One region of the Streptomyces sp. NPDC091682 genome, then DNA from elsewhere that is predicted to be linked to it. Evidence: riboswitches for the same ligand, from Rfam matches in the RefSeq annotation. Region 1 holds a riboswitch; the other holds the start of a gene.
What was found. A riboswitch is a leader RNA that binds a small molecule or an ion and turns the genes downstream of it on or off. The one in region 1 is predicted to bind ZMP and ZTP.
Positions count from the first base shown of each region.

Region 2: it holds a riboswitch for ZMP and ZTP, as region 1 does, so the genes downstream of both, glyA (serine hydroxymethyltransferase) here and ACIQK6_RS34795 (bifunctional 5,10-methylenetetrahydrofolate dehydrogenase/5,10-methenyltetrahydrofolate cyclohydrolase) in region 1, are expected to answer to the same signal.

Region 1 is NZ_JBIVTH010000021.1:96,355-100,385, forward strand. Features, by position in the region: gene ACIQK6_RS34790 (FAD-dependent oxidoreductase) at 1-642, shown strand, start outside; gene ACIQK6_RS34795 (bifunctional 5,10-methylenetetrahydrofolate dehydrogenase/5,10-methenyltetrahydrofolate cyclohydrolase) at 767-1,612, opposite strand; ZMP/ZTP riboswitch at 1,691-1,793, opposite strand; gene ACIQK6_RS34800 (class I SAM-dependent methyltransferase) at 1,851-2,612, shown strand; gene ACIQK6_RS34805 (RNA polymerase sigma factor) at 2,827-4,031, shown strand, end outside.
Region 2 is NZ_JBIVTH010000001.1:164,477-168,507, reverse strand. Features, by position in the region: gene trpS (tryptophan--tRNA ligase) at 1-933, opposite strand, end outside; gene glyA (serine hydroxymethyltransferase) at 1,062-2,330, opposite strand; ZMP/ZTP riboswitch at 2,365-2,455, opposite strand; gene rocD (ornithine--oxo-acid transaminase) at 2,588-3,793, shown strand; gene ACIQK6_RS00780 (glutathionylspermidine synthase family protein) at 3,809-4,031, opposite strand, start outside.

The DNA.
Region 1 (4,031 bases):
GGCGGCCAGCCGACCGACGACCCCGACGCGTTCATCCCGTTCGCCAAGGCCGTCCGCGACCCGATCGTCGGTGAGCTCCTGGAGGGCCGCAAGCCCCTGACGGACGTCGCCGTCACCCAGGGCACCGCCAACCGCCGGATCTACTTCGAGAAGGCCGAGCTGCCCGACGGGTTCTTCGCCGTCGGCGACTCCGTCGCCACCTTCAACCCGCTGTACGGACAGGGCATGTCCGTCGCGGCCCAGGGCATCCTGGCCGTACGCACCCTGCTGCGGGCGAAGGGGCTGGAGCATCCCGGCATCGGCCGCGAGGCGCAGCGTGCGATCGCCCCGCAGGTCAGCACCGCCTGGGAGCTCGCCACGTCGCAGGACATCCTCTACCCGGGGGCCACCGGGATGGAGCCGCGCGCCGGCACCGGCCTGCTCAACCGGTACGTCGACCGGCTGATGACGGGAGCCACGACCGATGAGGCGCTCACCGCCGCCCTGTTCGAGGTCATCACCATGAGCACCGCGCCCACCCACTGGATCCGCCCCTCGATGGTCTGGCACGTCCTGCGCACCTCGGACCGGGGCGCGCTGAAGGCGCCGCCGCTCACCGCCGCCGAGCGGGCCGTCGCCGGACTCGACCCGGTCGGTGCCTGAGGCGCACGGATCCCGGACGTCCGGACCGGCTCCCGGCTCCCGGCTCCCGGCTCCCGGGGAAAGCACGACGCCCCGGACCGAGGCCGGGGCGTGCGTGCGCGTGTGCGGGATCCGCGCGGTGGGATCAGAGCTCCGCGAGGTCCAGTCCGGCCTGCGCGGCGGCCGCCTGCACGGTCTGCTCCAGCAGTACGGCGATGGTCATCGGGCCGACACCACCCGGTACCGGCGTGATCAGCGAGGCCCGGGCGGCGGCCGACTCGAAGTGCACGTCGCCGACGTTGCCCTCGTTGTACCCGGCGTCCAGGACCACCGCGCCCGGCTTGATGTCCTCGCCGCGGATGAACTCGGCCTTGCCGACGGCGGCGACCAGCACGTCCGCCTGGCGCACGATCGAGGGCAGGTCCTGGGTCCGCGAGTGGCAGTAGGTGACGGTGGCGTTCTGCTCCAGCAGCAGCATCCCGGCCGGCTTGCCGAGGATCGCGCTGCGGCCGACGACGACGGCGTGCTTCCCGGTCAGGTCGACGTCGTAGGCGGCGAGCAGCCGCATGATGCCGCCGGGGGTGCAGGAGACGAAGCCCGGCAGCCCGAAGCCCATGGCGGCGAAGGAGTGCATGGTGACCCCGTCGACGTCCTTGCCCGGGGCGATGGCCTCGAAGGCGGCGCGCTCGTCGATGTGGTGCGGGACGGGGTGCTGGAGCAGGATGCCGCTGATCTCCGGGTCCTCGGACAGCGCGGTGAGGGTGGCCACCAGCTCCTCGGTGGTGGTCTCGGCCGGCAGCTCGACGTGGCGGGAGGTGATCCCGGCCTTGGCGCAGCGGTTCTGCTTCATGCGGACGTAGGTCACGGAGGCCGGGTCCTCGCCGACCAGCACGGTCGCGAGACAGGGCGCGGTGCCGGTGCGCTCCGTGATCTTCGCCGCGTGGGCGGCGGTCTGCTCCGAAATGCGGCGGGCGAGGGCCGTGCCGTCCATCAGCCGGGCGGAGCCGGTGGCAGGGGCGGTGGCAGTCTGGGCGGTCGTCACGGGGTCTCCTGAACGTCGCTGCGGATCGCGGTTCGCCCAGGCGCGCGGCAGCCGACGTACCGGAGGTCCACGGGTACGCCGGGCCGCTCCCCGGTGGTGATCCACCCGAACGCCAGTCACGGCCCGCCGACCACTGTAGTCGACATATCCGGTGGTTGTCGGGCGTCCGACCTGGGACGATCAAGGCATGACGCGTACTTTCGACCATCTTGTCGCCGAGGCCGAGTCCGTCTCCGTGGACGGCTGGGACTTCTCCTGGCTCGACGGCCGGGCCACCGAGCAGCGCCCCTCCTGGGGCTACCAGAAACTGATGAGCGAGCGCCTGGCCCAGGTCCGGTCCGCGCTGGACATCCAGACCGGCGGGGGTGAGGTCCTGGCCGGATGCGCTCCGCTGCCACCGTTGATGGTCGCCACCGAGTCCTGGCCGCCCAACATCGACAAGGCGACGCGGCTGCTGCACCCGCTGGGCGCCGTGGTGGTCGCCGACGCCGACGAGCCGCCGCTGCCCTTCGGCGACGCTGCCTTCGAGCTGGTGACCAGCCGGCACCCGGTGACCATCTGGTGGGAGGAGATCGCGCGGGTGCTGACGCCGGGCGGCAGCTACCTCTCGCAGCAGGTAGGTCCGGCGAGCGTCTTCGAGCTCGTCGAGTACTTCCTCGGCCCGCAGCCGGAGGAGGTCCGGCGCGGCCGGCACCCCGACGACGCGGTCGCCGACGCCACCGCGGCCGGCCTCGAAGTCCTCGATCTGCGCTCCGAACGACTGCGCACGGAGTTCCACGACATCGGAGCCGTGATCTACTTCCTACGGAAGGTGATCTGGATGGTGCCCGGCTTCACGGTCGGGCAGTACCGGGACCGGTTGCGCGAGCTCCACGAACAGATCGAACGCGAAGGTCCGTTCGTCGCTCACACCGCCCGCTTCCTCATCGAAGCCCGCAAAACGGGCTGATCTGAAGGGCGGACGGATCTGCGCCGGATCGGTTGCGCGGCCACAGCGTGGCGCAGGTCACTCAATTCAGCGCGTAACGAATCGACTCGGGCATGCGATGAACCGACAGGTGTCCTCGCGCGGCCCGGAATACAGACCCCCCCTCCGGTCTGTTTCCCGAGTTCGCGCGATGATGTCCCGCCCACCCTTATCTGTTCGCAACGAGAGGCTCCTTGTGTCGCTCAGCCCGTCCCGTACGTTCCCTCCGGAGATCGCCGAATCCGAGGCCCTCGTCGCGCTCGTCGAGCGCGGCCGCGAGCAGGGTCACATCAACGGTGACGACGTGCGCCAGGCCTTCGAGGCCGGCCGCATCCCGGTGGACCAGTGGAAGCGGGTCCTGCGCAGCCTGAACCAGGTCCTGGACGAGGAGGGTGTCGCCCTTCACGTCAGCGCGGCGCCCGCCACCAAGGCCGCCGCCAAGAAGCCCCGCAAGGCTGCCGCCGCACCGGCCCGCACCGTGGCCAAGAAGGCCACCGCCGCGCCGCGCCCCATCGGCGCCCGCAAGACCGCGGTCACCACCGCGGCCACGGCTGCCACCACCGCCACGGCGATATCCGCTTCGTCGGCCGCCGCGATCGGGGACGAGGCGTCGGCCGAGGCCGCCGCCGAGCCGAAGAAGCGCACGGTCAAGAAGACCGCCGCCAAGAAGACCGCCGTGAAGAAGACCGCGGCGAAGAAGACCAGCGCCAAGGACGCCGACGAGGGCGAGACCCCCGTCGTCGAGGGCGAGGACTGGGCTGCCGAGGACCTGGTCGACGAGGCCGAGGACGAGGCTCCCAAGGCCGGCGGCACCCAGGGCTTCGTCCTGTCCGACGACGACGAGGACGACGCTCCGGCGCAGACGGTCATGGTGGCCGGCGCCACCGCCGACCCCGTCAAGGACTACCTCAAGCTCATCGGCAAGGTGCCGCTCCTCAACGCCGAGCAGGAGGTGGAGCTCGCCAAGCGCATCGAGGCGGGTCTCTTCTCCGAGTACAAGCTCGAAGAGGAGGAGGACCACAAGCCCGCCTTCAAGCGCGAGCTCGAGATCCTGGTCGAGGACGGCCGCCGGGCGAAGAACCACCTGCTGGAGGCCAACCTCCGCCTCGTGGTCTCCCTCGCCAAGCGCTACACGGGCCGCGGCATGCTCTTCCTGGACCTGATCCAGGAGGGCAACGTCGGCCTGATCCGCGCCGTGGAGAAGTTCGACTACACCAAGGGCTTCAAGTTCTCCACGTACGCGACCTGGTGGATCCGCCAGGCGATCACGCGCGCCATGGCCGACCAGTCGCGCACGATCCGCATCCCCGTGCACATGGTCGAGATCATCAACAAGCTCGCCCGCGTGCAGCGCCAGATGCTCCAGGACCTGGGCCGCGAGCCCACCCCGGAGGAGCTGGG
Region 2 (4,031 bases), on a different contig from region 1:
GCCCTTGGCCAGGAGGGAGTCCAGCGTCTCCGGGTCGTCCAGGTATTCCTGGGTCCGCTTCTTGAACGGTGTGACGAAATCGACCATCACGCCGGCCAGGTCGGTCTTCAGCGCGCCGTAGCCCTTGCCCTCGTACTTGGCCTCCAGCTCGGCGACGGTCTCGCCCGTGAGGGTGGAGTAGATCGTGAGCAGGTTGCTGACGCCGGGCTTCTTCTCGGAGTCGAAGCGGATCTCGGCCTCGGTGTCGGTGACCGCGCTCTTGATCTTCTTCTCGGTGACCTTGGGCTCGTCGAGGAGGTTGATCAGGCCCTTGGGGGACGACGCGGACTTCGACATCTTGATCGCCGGGTCCTGGAGGTCGTAGATCTTCGCGACCTCCTTGACGATGTGCGCGGCGGGCAGGGTGAAGGTCCGGCCGTAGCGCTGGTTGAAGCGCTCCGCCAGGTCGCGGGTCAGCTCGATGTGCTGGCGCTGGTCCTCGCCTACGGGGACGGCGTTCGCCTGGTAGAGCAGGATGTCGGCGACCTGGAGGATCGGGTACGTGAACAGGCCGACGCTGGCGCTGTTGACGCCGCCCTTGGCGGACTTGTCCTTGAACTGGGTCATCCGGCTGGCCTCGCCGAACCCGGTGATGCAGTTCATGACCCAGCCGAGCTGCGCGTGCTCCGGCACGTGGCTCTGGACGAAGAGCGTGCAGCGCTCGGGGTCCAGGCCGGCGGCCAGCAGCTGGGCGGCGGAGAGGCGGGTGTTCGCGCGCAGATCCTTCGGATCCTGCGGCATGGTGATCGCGTGCAGGTCGACCACCATGTAGAAGGCGTCGTGCGTCTCCTGCAGGGCGACGTACTGGCGGATGGCTCCGAGGTAGTTCCCGAGGTGGAACGAACCGGAGGTGGGCTGGATGCCGGAGAGCGCGCGAGGACGATCAGAAGCCATGGCTTCATTCTCTCAGGTGCGGGGGCGGGCCCGTGCCCGCCGCCGGCCGGATCCCCCACCCGCGCCTCGATCGCAGGCGGGGCCGGAATTTCCGGCCCCGCCTGCGATCGGGGCGATCGGGCCGCCGGTCAGGCGAGCGGCAGGCCCGGGGCCGGGAAGGCGGCCATCAGGTCCGTCACCTCGGCACGGATCACGGCGAGGGCCTGCTCGTCACCCTTCGCGGCGGCGTCGACCGCGCGCGAGATCCAGTCCGCCACCACCGGCATGTGCTCCGTGGACAGCCCGCGGGACGTCAGCGACGGCGTACCGATCCGCACCCCCGAGGGATCGAACGGCTTGCGCGGGTCGAACGGCACCGTGTTGTAGTTCACGACGATGCCCGCCCGGTCCAGAGCCTTGGCCGCGATCTTGCCCGGCACGTCCTTGCCCGTCAGGTCGATCAGGATCAGGTGATTGTCCGTACCGCCCGAGACCAGGTCGAAGCCCTTCTGCAGCAGCGCCGCGGCCAGCGCCTTGGCGTTGGCGACGACCTGGTGCGCGTACGCCGTGAAGGACGGCTGGGCCGCCTCGTGCAGCGCCACCGCGATACCGGCGGTCGTCTGGTTGTGCGGGCCGCCCTGCAGGCCCGGGAAGACCGCCTTGTCGATGGCCTTCGCGTGCTCTTCCCGGCACATCAGCATCGCGCCCCGCGGACCGCGCAGGGTCTTGTGCGTGGTGGTGGAGATGACGTCGACGTGGTCCGCCGGGGACGGGTGCGCGCCGCCCGCGATCAGACCCGCGATGTGGGCCACGTCGGCGACCAGGATCGAGCCCGCCTCGCGGGCGATCTCGGCGAAGGCGGCGAAGTCGATGGTCCTCGGCAGGGCGGTACCGCCGCAGAAGATCACCTTGGGGCGCTCGGCGAGGGCCAGCTCGCGCACCGCGTCGTAGTCGATCAGGCCGGTGTCGGCCCGGACGCCGTACTGCACGCCCCGGAACCAGGAGCCGGTCGCCGAGACGCCCCAGCCGTGGGTGAGGTGCCCGCCCATCGGCAGGGCCATGCCCATCACCGTGTCGCCCGGCTTCGCGAAGGCCAGGTACACGGCCAGGTTGGCCGGCGAGCCGGAATACGGCTGCACGTTGGCGTGGTCCACGCCGAACAGGCCCTTGGCCCGTTCGATCGCCAGCGCCTCGACGCGGTCGATGTTCTGCTGGCCCTCGTAGTAGCGGCGGCCGGGGTAGCCCTCGCTGTACTTGTTCTGCAGCACGGTGCCGGAGGCTTCGAGGACGGCCGCGGACACGTAGTTCTCACTGGGGATCAGGCGCAGGGTCTGTGCCTGCAGCACTTCCTCGGCGGCGACGAAGGACGCCAGCTCGGGGTCGGTGGAGAGAAGGGCGGGATGGCGGCTCGCGGACATGGCGGGCTCCTCCGGGGTCGATGTGATCGGTACCCCGCGAGGCCCAGGCGAGCGGCCCTGTATGCGGTCGAGCGCGCACGACTCCCCCGGAGTTGGTTCTCCGTACGCCAGTCGCCGTGCGTACCGGACACCTTAGCGGGCGCGCCGGGAGAGAGGTTTCTGCGTCCGCGATACGAGCGACGATAAGAAGGTGACGCCACCCTCGTCACCGCTGCACCCGGCGCTTCATCCCGCCCGGACGGACGATCGGAGACCCCGTGTCGACAACTGCTGATGCCATCCGCTCCGCCGACGCGCACAGTGCGCACAATTACCACCCGCTGCCCCTGGTCGTCGCGTCGGCGGAAGGCGCCTGGATGACCGATGTCGAGGGCCGCAGATACCTCGACATGCTCGCCGGGTACTCGGCCCTCAACTTCGGGCACGGCAACCGCCGTCTGATCGACGCGGCCCACGCCCAGTTGGAGCGGGTCACGCTCACCTCGCGCGCCTTCCACCACGACCGGTTCGCCGACTTCTGTACCGAGCTCGCCGCGCTGTGCGGCAAGGAGATGGTGCTCCCCATGAACACGGGGGCGGAGGCCGTGGAGACGGCGGTGAAGACCGCCCGCAAGTGGGGTTACGAGGTCAAGGGCGTCCCGGACGGGCACGCCAAGATCGTGGTCGCCGCCGACAACTTCCACGGGCGGACCACGACCGTCGTCTCCTTCTCCACGGACCACGACGCCCGCGACCACTTCGGCCCGTACACGCCGGGCTTCGAGATCGTTCCGTACGGGGACCTCACCGCGCTGTCCCACGCCGTCACCGAGAACACGGTGGCCGTGCTGCTGGAGCCGATCCAGGGCGAGGCGGGGGTGCTGGTGCCGCCCGCCGGGTACCTGAGCGGCGTACGGGAGCTGACCCGCGAGCGGAACGTCCTGTTCATGGCGGACGAGATCCAGTCGGGGCTGGGGCGGACCGGCCGGACCTTCGCGTGCGAGCACGAGGGCGTCGTCCCGGACGTCTACATCCTCGGCAAGGCGCTCGGCGGCGGCGTGGTGCCGGTGTCCGCCGTGGTCGCCGACCGCGACGTGCTCGGGGTGTTCCGGCCCGGGCAGCACGGATCCACCTTCGGCGGGAACCCGCTCGCGTGCGCGGTCGCGCTGGAGGTCATCGCGATGCTCCGGACCGGCGAGTTCCAGGGCCGCGCCACCGAGCTGGGCGAGCACCTGCACCGGGAACTGAACCTGCTGGTCGGCGGGGGCGCGGTGACCGCGGTGCGCGGCCGCGGGCTGTGGGCGGGCGTCGACATCGACCCCTCGCGCGGCACCGGCCGGGAGATCTCCGAGAAGCTGATGGAGCTCGGGGTGCTGGTGAAGGACACCCACGGGTCGACGATCCGGATCGCCCCGCCGCTGGTGATCAGCAAGGAGGACCTGGACTGGGGCCTGGCCCAGCTCCGCTCGGTGCTCGGCGCTTAGGGTCGCCCGGTCCGGTCAGAGGATGACGTGGGGCAGGAAGCGGGCGTACTCGTCCGTGACCGGCCCCGCCGATTCGCGGATGCCGAGCCCCGCCGCCTCGTCCTCGACGACCCATGCACCGAGCACCACCCGGTTGCCGTCGAAGTCGGGCAGCGGGGCCAGGCCCTGGAAGCAGTACCGCTCCCCGTCCTGCGGTACGAACGGCTCGTCGCCCCCGCCCGCCCCGTGCAGGGTGACC